2 regions of the Dictyobacter sp. Z7_2 genome follow, and region 1 is predicted to be linked to the other one. Evidence: riboswitches for the same ligand, from Rfam matches in the RefSeq annotation. Region 1 holds a riboswitch; the other holds the start of a gene.
What was found. A riboswitch is a leader RNA that binds a small molecule or an ion and turns the genes downstream of it on or off. The one in region 1 is predicted to bind cobalamin.
Positions count from the first base shown of each region.

Region 2: linked by a shared signal. The riboswitch ahead of AC27N8_RS32175 (CbtB domain-containing protein) and the one ahead of cobN (cobaltochelatase subunit CobN) in region 1 are both predicted to bind cobalamin.

Region 1 covers NZ_BAAJPE010000001.1:1,328,999-1,334,443, forward strand. The annotation lists gene AC27N8_RS05095 (tetratricopeptide repeat protein) at 1-1,631, shown strand, start outside; gene AC27N8_RS05100 (SRPBCC family protein) at 1,918-2,391, shown strand; adenosylcobalamin (AdoCbl) riboswitch at 2,503-2,651, shown strand; gene cobN (cobaltochelatase subunit CobN) at 2,737-5,445, shown strand, end outside.
Region 2 covers NZ_BAAJPE010000002.1:4,485,003-4,490,447, forward strand. The annotation lists gene AC27N8_RS32165 (sigma-70 family RNA polymerase sigma factor) at 1-1,056, opposite strand, end outside; gene AC27N8_RS32170 (D-2-hydroxyacid dehydrogenase family protein) at 1,255-2,217, shown strand; cobalamin riboswitch at 2,300-2,517, shown strand; gene AC27N8_RS32175 (CbtB domain-containing protein) at 2,722-2,943, shown strand; gene AC27N8_RS32180 (CbtA family protein) at 2,959-3,708, shown strand; gene AC27N8_RS32185 (hypothetical protein) at 3,873-4,022, shown strand; gene AC27N8_RS32190 (heavy metal translocating P-type ATPase) at 4,050-5,445, opposite strand, start outside.

The DNA.
Region 1 (5,445 bases):
GATTACCACTGGCACTCGATCAAGCTGGAGCCTATATCGAGATCACACGCTGCCGCATCTCCGATTATATTTCGATGTACCAGAACCACCAGTTACAACTGCTCAATGATCGCTCGGAAATGATGAATCATCCACACTCGGTCGCCACCACGATCCTGTTCTCATTCCAGAAATTAATGGAGGCCAATCCAGAGGCTGCGGATATCCTGCGCATCTGCGCTTTTCTGGCTTCCGAGGCGATTCCAGAGGATCTCTTTACCCATGGAGCCTCCTTTCTGGGCTCCGTCCTCGAAAAAACTACCACCGATATCTATCGCTTCAATCGAGCGCTTGGCGAAGCCTTACAGTCGTCCCTGCTACATCGACAACCACAACAAGCGACCCTCTCAATCCATCGCCTTGTCCAGGTAATCCTCAAAGCCACAATGGACGAGCCCACGCGAGCGCTCTGGGCCGCACGAGCAGCCTGGGCGGTGGCTGCTAGCGTCTCTGCGTTGCAATATACCTTCAGGATCGATATCGATGATCGATACCTGCCGCACGCGCATGCGATACTCTACGTCGATCAGCCGCCCAGGACGCTGGAGGAGCAGGCTCCTCTCATACCCATCTGGCACTACCTTGGAGTCCAGGCCGAGCAATACAATCAATTTCCTGAAGCCAGACACGCCTTTGAACAGGGACTTGCAATGGCTTCGCGTGCACAGCATCCGCTCGAAGCTTCTTTCCTGGTGCGCCTGGGGCATGTCGTGAGCGATCTCAACGATAATGTACAGGGACTGGCTTATCTGGAACAAGGAACAACCATCGCCAGACATTCACACAACGAAAACATCCTGAGTATTGCCCTGCTGCATCAAGGTCAGATTCACGATGACCTTGGTCACTATCAACAGGCAGAAAACTTTTATAAGGAGGGCGTTGCGATCACACAACGCACCCAGGATTGGGGTATGGCAAGCGCTTTTTTACAGGATTTAGGGCTACAGATGCTACGTCGTGGTTATTATGAGCAAGCAGACTCATATTATCAACAGGGTCTGGCATACGCCAAACAAAGCCAGCAACAGTTTCGTCAAAGTGCTCTCCTCATGAATATCGGCATGCTCGCCATCCATCAACATCAATATGAGCAGGCCCTGACATTATCATTGGAAAGTCTCGCTATTGCTCAGCGTATACACGACCGCGCGCGCATCTGCTCCGTCACCCAAAATCTAGGCATCATCTATCGCTTACTTGAGCAACCACAACAAGCACAAGCCTACCTGGACAAAAGCCTGAGCCTGGCTCATGAGATACAAAATACCTGGCTCATCACCGAAGGACAAGGTGAGTATGGCCGCTTTTTTCTATCACAAACACGGATTGAAGAGGCAAAAAAACAATTTGAGCTCATGCTTGCAGGCGCAAGGCAGTTAAAAGCCCCCGAGCTGATAGCACATGCACTCTTTGGTCTGGCACAGGTAGCTGCCAGGCAAAACAATTGGGACGACGCCAGAGAGATAGCCAACGAGAGCCACATGCTTTTTTTGCGTCTCGACAATGTCGAACATCAGAATGTCACCGACTGGTTCGCACGAACATTTCCCGAATCCCAAACGACCACAAGAATCGACTCGTTTTCGTAACTCGTACGAGCCAGCAGGATCTCGGCGCACCACGCTGGCCTGCCTGATCATACGTGGAGTGGGACATCGTACGCAAGCGTCCGACGCTACGAGGTCTTTGCTTCGCTCGACCTCTTAAGGCCATTTTTTCCACTATTATATGCGAAGAAGACCTGCGTTCTCTTGTCATAAAGATTTTTCGGTGCTATACTCTTAATAGATATATGACTTGAAGTTATATAATATGAGAACACTTCTCCTCGGATGTAGTGAGAACCTTTTTCGCGAGGCAGAGCAAAGAGGAAAAATGATGGGACAGATCACAGTTAAAACGGAAGCAGTACTTCACGCACAACCAGAAGATGTTTACGCGACGATCGCGGACTATCATCAAGGACATCCCAACATTATCCCGCCAGGAAATATCTATGATTTGCAGGTTGAGCAGGGCGGTTATGGTGCGGGGACGATTATCCGTTTCAAATCGCGCCTTTTTGGCGTAGAACAATCCTTTCATCATCTCGTAAGTGAGCCAGAGCCAGGCAGGGTGTTGCGGGAAGATGAGATTGACGCCGCGCAGAAAGAGAGCAATCTTTTTACTGTGACTCCTCTGGAAGATGGACAGAAGTCGCGCGTCGAGATTGCTGTGATGATGGATGCCAGCCCCGGCCTCAAAGGCTTTGTCGAACGTATTCTCGTTCCAATGGGCATGCCAGGTGTGCTGCGCAAGGAACTCAAGCTCCTGGAAGCTGTTGCGCGGCAGAGAGCCAGCAGACAATAGTAGGTCACTTTTTGATACGTTCGTACAAAACCATCCGACTTTGCCACAAGGATACATTATCAAGGCAAAACCGGACTTGACTTTTTGCGCGTAATTCCATAGGATTAAACATAATATATACTGTCAGGGATACATGAGGGAAGCCCGGTGGAAATCCGGCACTGTCGCGCAACTGTAAATATGCTCCAGAGAGTGTAAAGTCAGGTCGCTCATGATCCTTGTTGGGCCAGGAACCTTCGCGTAAAAGGATACCAGACCAGCCTACACCCATCGATACAGATCGTACACCTGGTATAAACGCGGATTGAAGACTTGTCGATCTTTCTTTATCTCAGGAGGTACGTCTTGCCGCGCAATATTGTGCATCGCCCCGATGGCAAACTTGTTAACGTTGTACGTAAGCAGGGTCATCTCTTCGTCTGCGTCACCGGCTGCTGCTGCGGAGATACCAGTCGGAAATACGCTCCGGTGCCCCGGGATCTCTATCATAACGAGTGGGAGAGGCGCAAGCTTCGTAACAAAGTCCACATGACCAATAGCGGCTGCCTCGGTCCCTGTCCGCTCGCTAACGTCGCACTGTTGATCTTCGACGCACATCACATCTGGTTTCACTCGATCAATAGCGAGGCGCAAGTAGTAGCAATCTACGATTATATCGACCAGATGCTGGAACTCAATTCATATCTCCCCCCTCCACCAGAGCTGGTCGCCTACACATTCACGGCCTTTACCTGGGATGGTCATCAACAAAGCTCGGAACAGACACAGCAGCGCCTACCAACCGCAGCTACCGCATCCACACAGGACGCTCGACCAGCGATCCTCTTTCTCTCGCACGCCGATACTGATCTGCTCACCCTGCGCACAGTCACAGCTCAACTCCCCGAGGAGTATCCAGAGATACGGATCGCCAATCCGGCAGCGCTACAAACGCAGGAGGACGTTGATACCTTCCTGCATTTTATGCTGCCACAGGTGGAGATCGTGATCGTGCGCCTGCTGGGAGGTCGCTCCAGCTTCGCCTATGGCATGGAGCGCTTGATGGATTGGGCGCAAAAAGAGGAGAAATGGCTTGTCTGCCTGCCTGGCACCGAGACACTTGATCCCGAGCTGATGGCGACTTCGACGGTTGGCGTACCTGTCGCTCACGAAGTGCTGGCCTATCTCCAATCTGGCGGAGCCGTCAACTATGAGAACTGCCTGAACTTTCTCTGCGACCATCTACTCACTACCGGCTTTGGCTTTCACCCACCGTTGCCGCAGCCCGGCCATGGCGTCTATTATCCGGGCTGGCAGGATGTGACGCCGGAGAAGCTCCACGCCAGGCGTCAGCCACAACGTCCCACGATTGGTATCCTCTTTTATCGGGCGCACTATCTCTCTGGCAACACCGAGTTCGTCGACACGATGGTCCAGGAGATCGAGGCCGCTGGCGCGAATGCCCTCCCGGTCTTTACCAACTCGCTCAAAGAGACGGCTCATGCCGATACGTCATTTCCGCTGGCCCTGACCTATTTTGTCGATCAGGATCATACAACGCAGGTAGATGCCGTTATCACGACGATGAGTTTCTCTCTGGGGCAGACCACCGGAGACGATCATACCAATTGGGACGCATCAAGCTTCTCCACGCTCAACGTGCCAGTGCTCCAGGCCATCGCCGCCAGCAATAGCCGTGGACAGTGGGAGATCTCGTCGCGTGGCATGACTCCTCTGGATACCGCGATGAATGTGGCCTTGCCCGAATTTGATGGTCGCATTATAACGGTTCCGGTCTCCTTTAAAGAGGCCATTGAAGAGGAGCTTCCTATCGCCAAACAGCGTGGACAAAAAGCGGCACTCCCTCTATCACGGGTGACGCGCTATCGCGCCGATACCGAACGCGTCCAGCGCGTGATCGGACAGGCTCTGCGCCTGGCAAATCTGCGCCGAAAATCCAATGCGGAGAAACGGATCGCCATCGTCCTCACCAACTCACCAGCCAAAGCGGCCCGCATTGGGAACGCGGTCGGCCTGGACGCACCCGCCTCCCTGATCCACCTGCTGCACGCGCTCCGCCTGGATGGTTACTTGGTTGAGGATATTCCAGAGCACGGCGATGACCTGATCCACGCCCTGATTGATCGCTGCTCCTACGATACTGAGCTCCTGACAGAAGAACAATTGGCGCAGGCGGAGGGGAGCATCTCGGCTGAGGCTTACGGACAAGCTTTCGGGTCGATTCCACAGAAAGATCAAGCTGAGATCCAGGAGCGTTGGGGGAAGGCACCCGGCGAGGCGTATGTCCACAACGATGCGATCGCCTTCGCTGGCCTGACCTTCGGCAACGTCTTCGTCGCGCTCCAGCCGCCGCGTGGCTATGGCATGGACCCGAATGCCATCTATCACACTCCAGATCTCCCGCCAACGCATCATTACTACGCCTTCTATCACTGGCTACGCGCCGAGAGTGGATGGCATACCGATGCGATCGTACATCTGGGCAAGCATGGCACAATCGAGTGGCTTCCCGGCAAAAGCGTTGGACTCTCCCAGAGCTGCTATCCAGATCTGCTCCTCGACAACATCCCGGTAATCTATCCCTTCATCATCAACAATCCAGGAGAAGGAGCACAGGCCAAACGTCGCGCACACGCCGTGATTATTGATCATCTGATCCCGCCGATGACCAGCGCCGGCGCCTACGGCGCACTGGCGGAGCTGGCAATGATGGTCGATGAATATTATCAGCTTGAGGGACTTGATCCCAGCAAGCTGCCTGCGCTCCAACGGCAGATATGGGAGAAGATTCTTTCGGCTCATCTGGATGAGGATCTGAAGACGATGATGCAGATAGATCATGGCGACCATATCCACGAATGGGATGAGCAGGTCAACGAGGATGGCACTCCGGCAACCCTGAGCGAGATGCGCGGCAAAGATTTCGCGCATCTACTGGAAGATATCGATGGCTACCTCTGCGAATTGACTGGCGCTCAGATTCGCAATGGCTTGCATATCCTGGGCAACCTGCCGAACGACGAGAAACTTACAGATCTGCTATTCAGCCTCTGC
Region 2 (5,445 bases), on a different contig from region 1:
TGTCAGATGAGCAAGGTGACGCTCTTCTTCCGGGTCGAGTGCAGAGTACAACCTGCTAAGATTTTCCTGCAAGATCAAAGCACTCTCATTTGTCTGCTCATCACTTGATAGTTTTTGTTCAGATCTCCTTTCGACCCCTAGCGATTGCAGCATCCCATATGTTATCCCATACTCGCTTTCCATACTCTGCAAGGCGTGCAGGATATGCTGGGGACTGATTGCTTCTCCGCTCTCTTGTGCCATCTCACTTGCCTCCGCAAGGATGTGTTGTGTCTGTGGGGTGAGAGGGTTTCCCGCTTTAGCGTCGCCTTGATCAGTTCCTACCAGGAAGATTAATCCTGCTCGCACATGTTCATACGTTGTTCCCTGCTCAAGCAAAGCTGCGGCAGCACTTTTCTCAGCCAGGATTCCTAGCAAAAGGTGCTCGGTTCCAATATAGTGATGCCTCAAAGAGAGCGCTTCTTCTTTTGCCAACTCAAGTACACGTTGCCCCTCTTTCGTATAGATAAGATCTTTTGCATTCATTTGAGAATGTGTCCTTTCATTCGTTTCAATGCGCGCAGCCTGGCGTAGGGCACGCAGCTGTACCACCCGCACATGACCAGTATGTAAGCCCAATGCCTGACCAATTTCTGCCGCAGTATAGCCCTGGATGTAGCGTAAGAGCAGTACTTCGCGCTCACGTGCTGGCAATAAAGAGAGCAGGTGTTGTACTCGCGTCACCGCTTGCTTATTCTCTACATGCTTAAAAGGGACAACGAGACAGTCTTCTATCCTCTCAAGAGAAAGAGAGACGTATTTCAATTGCGCTTGCCAATAGTCGGCAAGCGTACTACGAGCGGTGGCGTAGAGCCAGCTCCGAACCTGTTGCCTACCCCGATCTTCGAGCAACCAGCGAAATGCTTTCAGAAAGACGATACTGGCCAAATCGTCTGCGACCTCATACTGTCCCACCTTATTGAAGAGAAAAGTATGAATCCTGGGATAGTGCTCACGAAAGATGCTTTCCATGAGTGCACGTCGCTGTTTATCCTCTTCTGAGAAGGATGCTTCCATGGCTGTTTCGTATTTCCTCCCTACTCTGTATTCATCATTACATAGAAACGGTCTGGCGTTACAAGCTCTCCTGGGATTTTTCTTTCTATAAACATCAATGACCGCATCGCCTCCCCTTCACGCTTGCCAGAATGACACGTTTGTGGCGTAGTATAATTGGCAGTGATGTCGCTGTTTGCCATAAATTAAGAGGTTGCTATGAAAATTGTGATACCTGACGATTATCAAGATGCGGTGCGCCACCTGGATAGCTTTTCAAAGCTCGCAGATGAGCAAGTGGTGATTTATAACGATACTGTGCAGGATACCGATACGCTGGTAGAGCGCTTTCGGGATGCGGATGCGCTGGTTCTGATCCGCGAGCGTACCAGGATTACTGAGGAGTTGCTGGCTCGCCTGCCTGATCTGAAGGTGATCAGCCAGACAGGAATGGGCGTTGCTCATATCGACGTCGCCGCCTGTACGCGTCATGGAGTCGCGATCACGGTGGGAGCAGGAGCCTCCGGCTCGACCGCAGAACTGACCTGGGGCTTAGTCCTGGCGGCGCTGCGCCACATTCCGCAGGAGGTCGAACGGATGAAGGCGGGTCGCTGGCAGGGCTCGCTGGGAGTCGCTTTGCGCGGGCGCACGTTAGGTATCTTTGGCTACGGGCGCATTGGGACGCTGGTAGCTGGCTATGGACGCGCTTTTGCGATGAATGTCCTGGTCTGGGGACGCGAGGGTTCGCTTGATCGCGCTCGTGCCGATGGCTTTACCGCAGCTCGTAGCAAGCAAGAGCTTTTTCAGGAGTCTGACGTGCTCTGTCTGCATATAAAAATGAGCGAAGAGACGCGGAACTTGATCACAGAAGCAGATTTGGCTCAGATGAAGCCGACTTCATTGTTGGTGAACACGAGCCGCGCTGGCTTGATTGTCCCTGGAGCGCTCGAAGCCGCGCTCCGAGCCGGTCGTCCGGGCTTCGCGGCCGTCGATGTCTATGAAACGGAGCCCGTTGTTGACCATCCCTTGCTCCACATGGACAATGTGCTCTGTACGCCACATCTGGGCTATGTCGAGCAAGACAACTATGAACTTTATTTCGGCGCAGCTTTCGATCTCGTATTAGCCTTTAAAGCCGGCAAACCGGAGCAGATCATTAATCCCCAGGCACTTGAGCGTTAGCCAAAAAAAGCAGATAGTGTGCAAGTGAATTGATACTACCTTGACACGAGCATAGGTTCTCAGTATCCTTAATAGTGAATGCATTCATTTACTTGCACTAGGTGGCTTTTTTGAAAAGAAAAGCAGAATAGGGAAGCCGGTGTGAATCCGGCGCAGTCGCGCTACTGTAACTGGCAAGGAAACTCTTCGCCTCCACCATCAGGAGGAGATTAGAGCCACTGTTCTCAGTGAGAATGGGAAGGCGAGAAGGGGAGTACGGCGGCCAGAAGTCAGGAGACCTGCCTGGTGAGGAAATAGCTCACGATCCTTCGCGTTAAAGGAACGAGATGCACCCGAGAGGAGTATGCTATCGCTCTCTCTTCGGCATGCCCTTTTGCTGTCCACACGCGCATACTCTCTGAGCAAACCCTCCCACTCCTCTTTCTTCATCTTGTGTCCTATTGCCGTAATGCGTGTGCTTATTAATATCCTTCATGAGCTATTTTTCACAGAAAGAGGAGTACTATGTCTAAAACTTACGAACCATCCCTCGAACTTGCCCATCCAATCAGAGACTGGGCGATTCTCGGCGGCACGCTAGGATTAGGCCTGCTGGCTTTATATCTGGTCGGTTTCGATCAGGGATTTCTGCTCTCGTTTTTTCAGGGCAACGCGGCCTATCAGGTAAACATGATTCATGAGCTTATTCATGATAGTCGGCATGTTGCAGCGTTTCCCTGTCACTAGAGGAGCCAGTATCCTATGCATCAGAGACCTTCACCCACGGCCATTGTTGCCCTGACCTTGTTGTCTGGCGTCATCGCTGGATTACTTGCTGCTTGCTTCCATTATTTTGCGACCGAGCCGGTATTGCAGCAAGCCATCAACCTGGAAACGGCGCATAAGATCGCGCTTGGTCAACTTGATCCAGAAGTATTCACGCGCCCGGAGCAACGCGCAGGACTATTTCTGGGCTATATCCTGTATGGTATCGGCTGGGGATCGTTCTTTGGGATCATCTGCTGGTTTGCGTTTGGACAGGAACGTCTGAGCGGAGCCAAAAAAGTATCCTGGAAATGGTTCTTCACCTTGCTCTTTATTTGTTATTGGACATTTTGTTTGTTTCCTCAACTCAAGTATCCAGCGAACCCGCCAGGAGTGGGGGATGCAACCACCATCGATGTCCGGCAAACCCTGTATCTTGCAGGGATTGCTTTATCTATCATCGGGACTGCCCTGGCATTCTTGTTGTATCGCTCTCTACAGAGGCGTGAAGAGCGAGGAGATATCTCCAGACGCACCCGCTTGCTGATCGTTCTTCTGGCCTATGGGATCTATGCAGTCATCTTTATGCTGGCTATGCCGGTCTACCCGATTACTGTCTCGATCTCCATGGGACTCGTTATGACGTTTCGCGTGCTCTCGGCGTTGGGAGTCGCTCTCTTCTGGTTTTTGCTGGGCGGACTTTTGTTGCTTTTCTGGCGGCGTAGAGTACAGCATCTGGCACAATAAACCTTTAAGTAGCGGCCGGCCGGACACAAGCATATGGCTCCACTGAAGAGACCACGGCGCTACTACACTGTCAAGGATCATCGTACCAATGGAGCATTGGAGACAGGCATCCCAATGGGGTGAGACGCTCACCGACGTAGCGGCACGGCGGAGCCGTGCCGTCTGTGACTCGTACGACTACGCTCCACATGGGGTTCCATCGAGATAACCTCCCCACGGTGGGACGTTTTCGTGCGTCCAGTGACAGCACGGCGGAGCCGCGCCGCTACGTCGGCTGGCCTGGACGCCTGGTTCAAGGGGTTTATCCGTCGTAGCTAAGCCGACGCTGCTCGTCGGGTGTGCTACTTAAAACGGCGCAGGCGCAGCGAGTTGGTGATGACAGTCACTGATGAGAGTGCCATGGCGGCGGCAGCGAAGATCGGTGCCTGTGCCTTCAGGAACGGGATGAGCGGCGAGAGGATGGCGACCGGTATCAAGATGACGTTATAGGCGAAGGCCCAGAAGAGGTTTTGCTTGATGATCCGCATCGTCGCTCTAGAGAGCGCTAAGGCGGTGGCGATGCTCTTCAGGTTGCCTTTGACTAACGTGATGTCGGCTGCCTCGATAGCGATATCGGTACCGGTGCCCATCGCGATCCCCGCATCGGCCTGTACCAGAGCAACGGCATCGTTGATACCATCTCCGGCGAACGCGACCACAATCCCCTGCTCCTGCAAGCGCTTGATCTGTTGGCTTTTATCCTCTGGACGCACTTCGGATAGGATGTGCTCGGGGGCGATATTGACCTGTTGCGCGATGGCTGCGGCGGTATGTCGATTATCGCCAGTAATCATCCAGACCTGTATGCCCTGCTCCTGGAGGTGCTTGATCGCTTCGGCCGAGCCTACCTTAATGGTATCTGCGACCGCGACAACGGCCACGGCGATGCCATCGATGGCGGCCAGCATGGTTGTCTTCCCTTCGCGCTCGAACGCTTGCATGGACTCTTCGAGGGACGTGAACGAGATGGCTCTTTCGCTGAGCAGCAGACGTGTCCCGACCAGGACTTGATGTCCCTGGATGGTTGCTTCGACGCCGCGTCCTACCAATGCTGTAAAGTGTTGGGGTGTGGCATTCAATGCCAGGCCGCGAGCCTTTGCTCCCTCAACGATCGCGCTGGCCAGCGGATGCTCAGAGCCCAGCTCTGCCTCGGCGATCAAGGGGAGTACATCGTCGATCTGACGCTCTGGCAGCACAGCGATATCTGTCAGCGCGGGCTTGCCGGCTGTGATGGTCCCTGTCTTGTCGAGCAGGACGGCGCGTACGGCCTGGATGCGTTCCAGACTTTCTCCTCCTTTGATCAGGATACCTTTTTCTGCTCCTTTGCCGGTGCCAACCATGATGGCTGTTGGAGTTGCCAGTCCAAGTGCGCACGGACAGGCGACGATGAGGACGGCTATTGCGGCGACCAGGGCAGTAATCCAGGGATTGCTGCTGGCCATCTGAGACATGTCAGACATATGGGCCGTCTGCACGCCTGTGACGAGGTTGCCAATCAGTGCCCAGGCAATAAAGGTGAGGGCGGCGATGACTAAAACGGCAGGAACAAAGATGCCTGCGATCTTGTCCGCGAGGCGCTGGATGGGAGCTTTTGATCCTTGAGCCTGTTCGACCATGCGGATGATGTTGGAGAGTACCGTATCCGCGCCGACTCTGGTGGCACGCATATGCAGCAGTCCATGCTGATTAATGGTGGCT